Regions from separate parts of the Clostridium sp. AWRP genome, predicted to be linked through region 3. Evidence: riboswitches for the same ligand, from Rfam matches in the RefSeq annotation. Region 3 holds a riboswitch; each other region holds the start of a gene.
What was found. A riboswitch is a leader RNA that binds a small molecule or an ion and turns the genes downstream of it on or off. The one in region 3 is predicted to bind thiamine pyrophosphate.
Positions count from the first base shown of each region.

Region 1 (3,287 bases), 1.1 Mb from region 3:
TGCATATGCGGATATAGATGTAGAAAAAACAATTGACTTTAAATATTATATTGATCCAGCTGGACACTACTCTAATCAAAGCCTTAGTATGAATTTTAATCAGAATCCTACTCCAGTTGTTAGAAAATTCGGAGAAATCAAAAATAAAGTTATAACATATGATGAAATTAATTTATCAATAGGTAACGAAGCTGGACAGACAAAAATTCTTTAAAAACAAGAATAACCATTACACTAAAAATGTGAATATTACTTGATGAAGTTTTTATAACTTTTAAAGAAAGAAGCAGCAGGTCAGGTACATGATTATCAGTCTTGGTATCCAGATCGGATTTCCACCGATAAGTATGTACCCATCTGGACGCACATTTAAAATATTATATTTTAAATTTATTTACTTCATCAAGCATTTCTTTAGTCATATTACTAAGTGTTTGTGATGATGCTGCTATTTCTTCTGATGATACTGAAATCTCTTTTGAAGTTGCTGAAACTTCAAGTGAAACTGAGGATACATTTTCTACCCTATTTAAAATAGTATTTTTATCTTTATTTATGTCTTCAGAAGAATTCATAACTGTTTCAATTTTAGGAATTACGTCATTTACTGCTTCTATAATGTTTTTAAATGATATTATCGAACTATCTATAGTTTTAACTTGATTTACTAATTCACTATCCATATTCACAGAGTCTTGAACTATAGTATCAGTATTTTTAGATATCTTACTAATTAATTTACTAATATTTTTTGATGATAATTGAGATTGTTCAGCAAGTTGTCTTATTTCATCTGCAACAACTGCAAATCATTTACCCGATTCTCCTGCCCTAGCTGCTTCAATAGCAGCATTTAATGCTAGTAAATTTGTTTGCTCTGCAATGTCATTTATTATGTTGATAATTTTATTTATTTCATTTATATTATTTCCAAGTCCAACAATTTTACCATTAAAAATCTTAAATGAATTACTAACATTTGATACAGATTGATTTAGTTTATTCATTTCTGTACCACTTTCTTTTGCCATTAAACTAATTCCCCTAGACTTCGAATCTACAACCTGTATTTCATTAACCATTTTAGATAACTTATCACTAAAGCTATTAAGAATATCTGTTATATTTATTAAGTCTTCAGATTGGGAACTTGTTCCTTTTGCAATTTCGTTTATAGCTTCTGAAACATTTTGTGATGAACTAGATATTTCTTCTGCAGTGGAAGATAAGTTTTCTGACTGCATATTAATATTTAAAGAATTTTCTTTTATTCGGTTAATCATTCCTTTTAATGATTCCTGCATCACTTTCATGGAATTTGTCATGGCTCCGACTTCATCTTTCATTTGCAAATATTTAGGTGAAACTTCCTAGCATAAATCTCCTTCTGCTAATGAATTCAAATGTTTCGAAGCAGATTTTATTCCTTTAGAGATGCTATTAGCAATAATATAAACTATGGCAGCTCCAAGCAACATAAATAGTATGGAAAATCCTATAATGGGAATTCTTAGAGTATTTAATTCTGACAATATTTCGCCTTTTGACACGCAAACTCCAACAGACCATTCAGTTCCTTTGACTGGAGCATATCCTACATATTTATCTTCTCCATTATAAACATACTGATCCATTCCTGATTCTCCTGTTCCCATTTTCTTATGAATATTTGCTAAAGCTTGCAGTTTAGCATCTTTTTTTGCATCTTCAATGGGATTATCCATCTTTATGACTTTATTTTTATCAGGATTAGCAATGAGTGCTCCATCTTTTATTATCATAAATGCATAACCTGTTTTTCCAAACTTAGCCTCATTAGTTATGTCGCTTAAACGATTACCATCCCTTGTTTCAAGTAATACTCCTACAATTTCATTATTGTTTTTAATAGGAACTGCATACATAACTACTACATCGCTTTTATTTTTGCTTATCAATGGATCTGATACATTACTTTTACCAGACAAGGCTTTTTGAATATATAATCTTTCTTTAAGATTTGCAGTTGTTCCATCTGTGTTCTGCAAATTCCCGTTTGTATCTACTATGCTCATTCTCATACCGCCTATTCTTTTTACCTTTCCTATAAGAATAGACTTTTTATCATGTTTGTGCTTGGTTCCTTACAACAGTATTAACTGACAGGTTCTAAGGGTTAGGTTTTATCCTTCTCAACTATATTAGTTCCCCTGCAAATTTTACCTAAGTATATAGATATCCAAGTTGATAAATAAATATAGTATTGGAGTAAATAATATGGAAATGCATTTAGTAGAAGTTGAAACTCTACATGGATATACAATAAATGAATTAAATGAAATAATTAACTCATCAACGAGCAAGTATACCAGAGCGCTTTTAAGCACTGTAATAATGAGATATAACGGAATTCATACCAATGATATAATGAACACCCTTTGCAGAACACGTGCAGCTATAACTGCCTATATACACAAGTGGAACGAATATGGAATAGATTCAATTATAGATAATCGCGGCGGTTCTAAAAGCAGTTTTACTGATGAAATGCTTAAGGATTTAAAGAACGTAGTTCTAAGCAAGTCACCTGAAGCTTTTGGTTATACGCGGTCCAGCTGGACAACAGCTTTATTATCCCAATATATTGAAGATAAATATGGTAACTCCTATTCACAAAAGTGGATAAGACAACTACTAATAAGTCTTGGCTTTTCCTTTAAAAGAGGTCAATATAAACTAACCAAAGGAGATGCTGAGCTGCAAGCTATCTTTAAAAAAAATAGCTGATTTACTGCCTATCATTGAGAACACAGATGACTCCGTCCTATATGTTGAAGATGAAACAAGAATAAGACTAGAGTCTGTTAACCGCAGGAGTTGGAGTCCTATAGGGCAATCCCCTATAATTGAAAGTAATAACATACGAGCAGGTTTCAATATCATTGGTGCTACAGAGATATCTAAGAATTATAATACTCTAATCAATATATATCCAGCACAACACTCAATTACTTCTATAGAAATGCTTGAGTTTTTAAAATAACTTGTTGGGCAAAGCAAAGGTAAAAGGATATTTTTAATATGGGACAATTACAGAATTCACAAAGCAAAGAATATCGAAGAATTTGCAGAACTTCATAAAGAAAAACTATTTTTGATTAATCTTCCAACATATTCCCCTATGCTAAATTCACAAGAAAATGTGTGAAAATGGCTTAAGGATATATGCTTTCAGTGCAAAATTCGAGAGTCTATTAGTAAATTCAAAAAGTTTATCGAAAAACTTTTTCTCGATTGTAATTCAGATA
Region 1 covers NZ_CP029758.2:329,906-333,192, forward strand. The annotation lists gene DMR38_RS01555 (carbon-nitrogen hydrolase family protein) at 1-214, shown strand, start outside; partial or broken gene DMR38_RS22175 (methyl-accepting chemotaxis protein) at 378-1,346, opposite strand; gene DMR38_RS22180 (cache domain-containing protein) at 1,371-2,054, opposite strand; TPP riboswitch at 2,103-2,201, opposite strand; gene DMR38_RS22185 (winged helix-turn-helix domain-containing protein) at 2,257-2,766, shown strand; gene DMR38_RS22190 (hypothetical protein) at 3,095-3,187, shown strand.
Region 1: it holds a riboswitch for thiamine pyrophosphate, as region 3 does, so the genes downstream of both, DMR38_RS22180 (cache domain-containing protein) here and thiW (energy coupling factor transporter S component ThiW) in region 3, are expected to answer to the same signal.

Region 2 (3,287 bases), 2.3 Mb from region 3:
AAACTCATAAAATATTTAAAGTAATTCTAAAATCAATTGAATCAATGATTGCTAAAGTTGATGAGGTAAAAACATCTATTTCCGATATAAATGAGAAAAAGCAAGCTACAATATCTGAAATTGATAATATTTCATCTATATCACAGGAAACAGCTGCAGCTTCACAAGAAACTACAGCTTCCACAGAAGAAATATCAGCCACTATGGAAGAACTTACAAAGCATTCAAGTAATCTTCAAATATTAGCAGAACAATTAGCAGCTGAAATAAATAAATTTAAAATTAGCTAAGAGACAAAATTAAGCTACTATATTTTATATAGCAGCTTAATCTTAAATTAATTACTCAACTCTCACAAATTAAGAATTAATAATGAAGAATTAATAGTGAAGGATGATTTTTAGCTATCGCAAAAAATCTTTAAATTTTATATAAATCAACTCGGCTATGTTTTGCTTTAGCAAAACGAGCTTTCAAAAATTAACTAAAGATTTTTTGTAGTGTAACGGAAAAAAATCCACATTAACTATTAATTCTTCACTCTTAACTCTTAACTATTAACTAAAAAAATTGTTTCATAAGAATCACTTGATAAATATCCTATTTACTAATTCTATAAGTTCATCCTTTACCCAATCCTTTTTAAAAAAGTAAGTAGCTCCAAGATCTTCACATATTCCATTTTCATCTGAAAAATCTTTTTCCCCTCCATCGGAAAGAATAATTATTTTTAAATCTTTATACTCCCTTTTTAATTCTATAAGAACTTCTATTCCACTTTTTTTAGGCATATATATATCCGTGATTACTAGATCAATATTACCACTTTCTTTAAATACTTTAATTCCTTCTTCACCATCTCCTGCTTCATATACTTTATAATTTGCTTCCTCTAGAATTTTCCTTATAAATTGTCTCACACTTAAAGAATCATCAATTATTAATATATTTTTTTTACCCATAATTCTTTAAAACTCCCCTCATAAAGTTTATCTAATTTAATACTTTTTATATGATATCTACCATACGTAATACTCCCATTAATTTTGTAAATCAACCATAAAGTTACCTAAGCATACAAATAATCACAAATTCATATTCTAATTATACAAAATATTAGAATAATTTTCTATAGTTTATGCCATTTTATTACAAACAATATTCTAAATCATTTACATATATAAGACTAAGTAGTATTATATACCTATAAATCAATAAATTGTTGTGGGGGAACCAGTTTGGTTGAGAAGGTAAAACCTGACCCTTTGAACTTGATGTAGTTAACACTACCGTAGGGATGCAAATTAATAAAGATATATTTCAAGGAGTGTTTACAATATAAACACTCTTTTTTATTTTTAGAAATAAAAGAAAAGATTGGGAGTCCATGATACTATGAACAAAAAATTATATATAGTAACAAACAGAAAGCTTGTAAAAAATAAGAACATGATTGATATCTTAAAGGGTTCCATATTAGGTGGCGCAGACGCCATAATTTTACGTGAAAAAGATCTTACTTACAGTCAATTGGTTCCAATTGCTGAGAAAATAAAGAGAATTACAGATTCTAACAATATACCCTTAATAATAAACAACAATATAGAAACAGCTTTAAAAATAGACTCCAAAGGATTTCACACAAGTTATAAAGATTATATGAATAGCAATTTAAAATTGAAATGCACTGTAGGTGTATCTGTGCACAATACTTTGGAAGCTATAAACGCACAAAAAAAAGGCGCAGATTATCTCCTTGCGGGACATATTTTTGAAACAAACTGTAAAAAAGGACTAAAAGGCAGGGGTATTTCATTTTTAAAAGAAATCATAAATAACGTTTCAATTCCAGTTATTGCAATAGGTGGAATAACTGAGACTAATATAGATATAGTACTAAGAACCAAAGTTCATGGTGCAGCTGTAATGTCTCTTGTAATGGCTTCAGATGACCCTTTTACTACAACTTATAATCTAAAAAAACATTTTAAAAGATGAAGGTATGATAAAATTTAGAGATAAAATCATGAATTACATTCTTCAATAAAGTTCAGAATTCTGTAAATGTGCAACCTTGTAATATGATAATTTAAGTATTACAATGTATACATATGTATATTTTTTTATCATAATAAAAACATAGATAAGAGGAGATTTTCATTATGGAAAGCACAAAGAACTTTAATGTGAGAAACGAGAGAAACCTCACAATGCTAGTAGATTTCTATGAATTTACTATGGGTAACGGGTATTTGAAAACCAATATGGGTAATAGAATAGCCTATTTTGATATGTTTTTCAGAAAGATTCCAGATGAAGGTGGTTATTGCATAATGGCAGGTGTTCAACAAGTTATAGAATACCTGTCAAATTTAAGTTTTACAGATGAAGATATAGAGTATCTAAGGGGTAAGAAACAATTTTCAGAAGACTTTTTAAATTACCTAAAAGATTTTAGATTTTGCTGTGATGTATGGGCAGTACCCGAGGGAACCCCTATATTTCCAAATGAACCGCTAATAACTGTAAGAGGCCCCGCTATTCAAGCTCAGTTTGTTGAAACCATGATACTTCTAACTATAAATCACCAGACTCTAATTGCAACAAAAGCAAGTAGGATTTGTAGATCAGCAGGCACTAGACCTGTAATGGAATTTGGTTCTAGGCGTGCTCAAGCTCCTGATGCAGCTATATATGGTGCCAGGGCTGCAGTTATAGGTGGATGTAATTCCACTGCTTGTACTATATCTGAACAAATGTTTGGTATGCCTGCAGTTGGTACAATGGCTCACAGTTGGATACAACTTTTTCCATCAGAATATGAATCTTTTAAGGCCTGGGCTGAAGTATACCCTGATAATTGTGTACTACTTATTGATACATACAATGTACTGAAATCCGGCCTACCCAATGCTATAAAGGTTTTCAAAGAAATCTTAATTCCAAATGGCCATAAACCTAAGGGAGTAAGAATTGATAGCGGAGATATAACTTACTTAACAAAAGAATGTAGAAAAATACTTGATAGCGCTGATCTTGAAGATGTTAACATAGTTATTTCAAACTCATTAGATGAATTTATCATAACTGACGTACTTAGAGAAGGTGCCTGCATTGATTCTTTTGGTGTAGGAGAAAGGCTTATAACTGCAAGATCAGAACCAGTATTTGGTGGAGTATATAAGCTATCTGCCATAGAGGATAAGGAAGGTAAAATAATACCTAAAATTAAAATAAGTGAAAATGAAGAGAAAATAACTAACCCTGGATTTAAAAAAGTATATAGA
Region 2 covers NZ_CP029758.2:1,456,369-1,459,655, reverse strand. The annotation lists gene DMR38_RS06810 (methyl-accepting chemotaxis protein) at 1-290, shown strand, start outside; gene DMR38_RS06805 (response regulator) at 585-962, opposite strand; TPP riboswitch at 1,217-1,316, shown strand; gene DMR38_RS06800 (thiamine phosphate synthase) at 1,396-1,998, shown strand; gene DMR38_RS06795 (nicotinate phosphoribosyltransferase) at 2,163-3,287, shown strand, end outside.
Region 2: it holds a riboswitch for thiamine pyrophosphate, as region 3 does, so the genes downstream of both, DMR38_RS06800 (thiamine phosphate synthase) here and thiW (energy coupling factor transporter S component ThiW) in region 3, are expected to answer to the same signal.

Region 3 (3,287 bases):
CAAGTGGGAGTAAAGAGCAGCTACGTCCCTGGATAACGATTTCTAAGCATCAGGTGGAGTTAAAACTCCATCTGATGCTTAGAAATCTGTTTATATTATTTTAATTCACACTTTATTTTATTTGTTATAGTATTATCAGAAATTGTAAATAAATTATCTATAAGATCAGTCCTAAAGCTTCCTATACCAGTAGTATGCTGAGAAAGTTCCCCGCATATTCCCATAAGTGATACAGCTAAAATAGTACCACCAAATATATCTAAGGAAGAAATATAACTTGCTATGAGTGCAGTAACCATACATCCTGTACCTGTTACCATTGAAAGCATTTCACAGCCGTTTTTTATTAAATATGTTTGGCTGCCGTTAGTTATTACATCTACTGCACCAGTAGCTGCAATAACAGAATTTGTTCTAAGGGATAGTTTTTTCACAATTTCTATATTTTCATCAAAGTTATCATCTGTTATCCTATCACATTCTCCTGCATCTATTCCTTTTGCATTGCTTTCTATACCACAAATTGCTCTTATTTCAGATAAGTTACCTTTGATGACATCTGGATGGCACTGAGAAATAAACTTTTTTGCATAATTAAACCTCAATTTACTGCAGCCAACACCAACAAGATCAATTACTTGGGGAATCCTCTCTTTAAAAGCTGTTTTACCTGAAATCAACATGGATTTCATCCTAACATCAGTTATATTTCCAAGGTTAACACCAAGTGCGTTAGAAGCAGATGTAATTTCAGAAACTTCTAGAGGATGCTCGGCCATAATAGGTTTTGCCCCAATAGCAAGCATTGCATTTGCACAATCATTTATTGAAATTGGATTTGTAATATAATGAATAAGAGGTTTTTTTATTTTAACATTGCGTTTTATTTGCAATAGGTTGTTTATCCCTATCTGTTGATTTTTCATAAACTTTTACCCCCAAGTTTTTCTGAATCTTTATAAGCATTCCATTTTTGCTTAATGCTCCTAAAAAAATAAAGGCAATTGTTCCACCAATAATTGTAGCAGTAAAGAATAAAGGAATATAAAACATAAGTGAAAGTCCTTTTTTGCCCCAGAAATATGTCATAATAGGCGATGAGACAACAGCACCTATAATACCTGTTCCGATAACTTCACCTAAAACTGCAAAAATTAAAGTATTCTTAGATATCCTATATAAAAATCCTGCTAAAAAAGCTCCAAAAACAGCACCTGTCAAAGCTAAAGGTGGAATTCCCATAAGAAACATTCTTATAATTCCAATACAAACAGCACAAAGCAGCGCATACCAAGGTCCAAAAAAAACTGCACATGTAATATTTATAACAGAAGACATAGGACACATTCCTTCTATACGAAGAATTGGCGAAATGACAACTCCCATTGCCACCATCATTGCCAGCATAAGTTTTTTTAATAGTTTTGAGTTTCTTTCCATAATAAAGTACCTCCATAATAATATTTATTTTCTAAATTTATCACATAGGAAATAAACATCATTATCGCAGGCATAATTTTAGAGTAACCAAATAGCAATTCCCTATATGACAAATCATATTGGTCGGTCGAAGCTCAAAAGCTTCCTCTCACCTTGAAACACAAGTTCCCTCGCTATTTAGTTGTATTTTTATTATAAAGCCTCGGGCGCTCCCCCACTGCTTTTTAAATATAAAAATGGAACATACCTTGTAAGGCACATTCCATCTACACTCATAAAACATACAAAAACAGCATAAATTAAATATTTCCTTACGTCGGTATTATCCGAATCAAGTTATAGGTCGAAGCATATACTTCCTCTCAGCATGCTTAAGCATGCTCCCTTTTTATGAAAATCATACCATATGTTTTCCATGTATGCAAATTTATTTCACTTCCTTTATAAAATTTTAAGTTCACATCACGTTATAGTTTAGAATTTTACATTTTTTATTGCTTTTACTGCTGTAAATATTGTTTAAAATGCTTTGAAATAAAATATTATACAGAAATCAATTTTTAAAAATTTTTACCGTGTACATCTGCAGCTGACTGATCTATTTGTGTGATTTTCTTATTGTGCATTCTAAAAGCAGTGAGTAGTGCCCCGAAGGCACATACAATAGTTAGAACAATATATACATATTTCATTCCATATACAAAAATATCATCTCTTCCTGTAACATAATCTGTTACACGATAACCTATCTTAATGCTCATAAAACTATATAAGAGGCTTGTGGAAAGTATAATTCCTATAATTTGTCCTAAGTTTCTCACAAGAGAATTGACACTTCCGGCTATTCCTAGTTCATTTTTAGGAACTGTTGACATTATAAGTGAATTATTTGAAGGTTGAAACAGTGATTGTCCTAAAGCTAATACAACAATATAAAGTATAATCTTTGTTATAGAAGAATATTGATTTAAAAATGATAGGAATATAAAACTTATACTCATAAGCAAGAGTCCTAAAAAACTTAAAAGCTTGGAGCCTATTTTGTCTGACAAGTTTCCTGAAAGCGGAGAAATCACAGCCATGACTAGTGGCTGTACTATCATTATAAGACCTGTTATACTAGAGTTTAGTTTCATTGCATCTTGAAGATAAAAAGGTATTATAATTATTGAAGCATTTAGACAAACAAATGATATAAATGCACAAAACAAGCTTAAAGAAAATACATTGTTCTTAAAAATTTTCATTTGTATGAGAGGTTTTTCTATTTTATTTTCTAATACAATAAATACTGCTATAAATAGAATAGATACAATAAATATTGTAATTATAATAGGATTATTATATCCGACCTTCTGCCCTTGAATCAGGGAGCCAAATAAAAGTACCATTGATAGGAAAATAAAGGTTGATCCTTTTACATCAAGTTTACTATTTATCTCCTTATTTTGGTTTTTACTATGGGGCAATACTTTTAAAGCAGCGATAAATGCAATTACTCCAATAGGTACATTGACGAAAAATATATAATTCCAACTTAGATAGTAGGTAATAAATCCACCAGCAGGTGACCCTATTAAGGTTCCTAGGGCAACAGAGGATGCCAAAATTCCAAGGGCTTTTCCCCTTTCATTTCTTGGAAAAACCTGAGTTATAATACCTTGATTGTTGGCCATGTAAGCTGAAGCACCAATGCCTTGTATGATTCTAAATATAATAAGCTCTGTAAATGAAGTTGAAATGCCGCATGTGAAAGAAGCGATAGTAAAGACAACCATTCCAAATTTAAATACCTTCATTTTGCCTATTATATCACCTAGCCTTCCAAATATTAAAATAGTTGAGCA
Region 3 covers NZ_CP029758.2:3,768,226-3,771,512, reverse strand. The annotation lists gene thiM (hydroxyethylthiazole kinase) at 96-893, opposite strand; gene thiW (energy coupling factor transporter S component ThiW) at 871-1,440, opposite strand; TPP riboswitch at 1,732-1,837, opposite strand; gene DMR38_RS17515 (MFS transporter) at 2,001-3,287, opposite strand, start outside.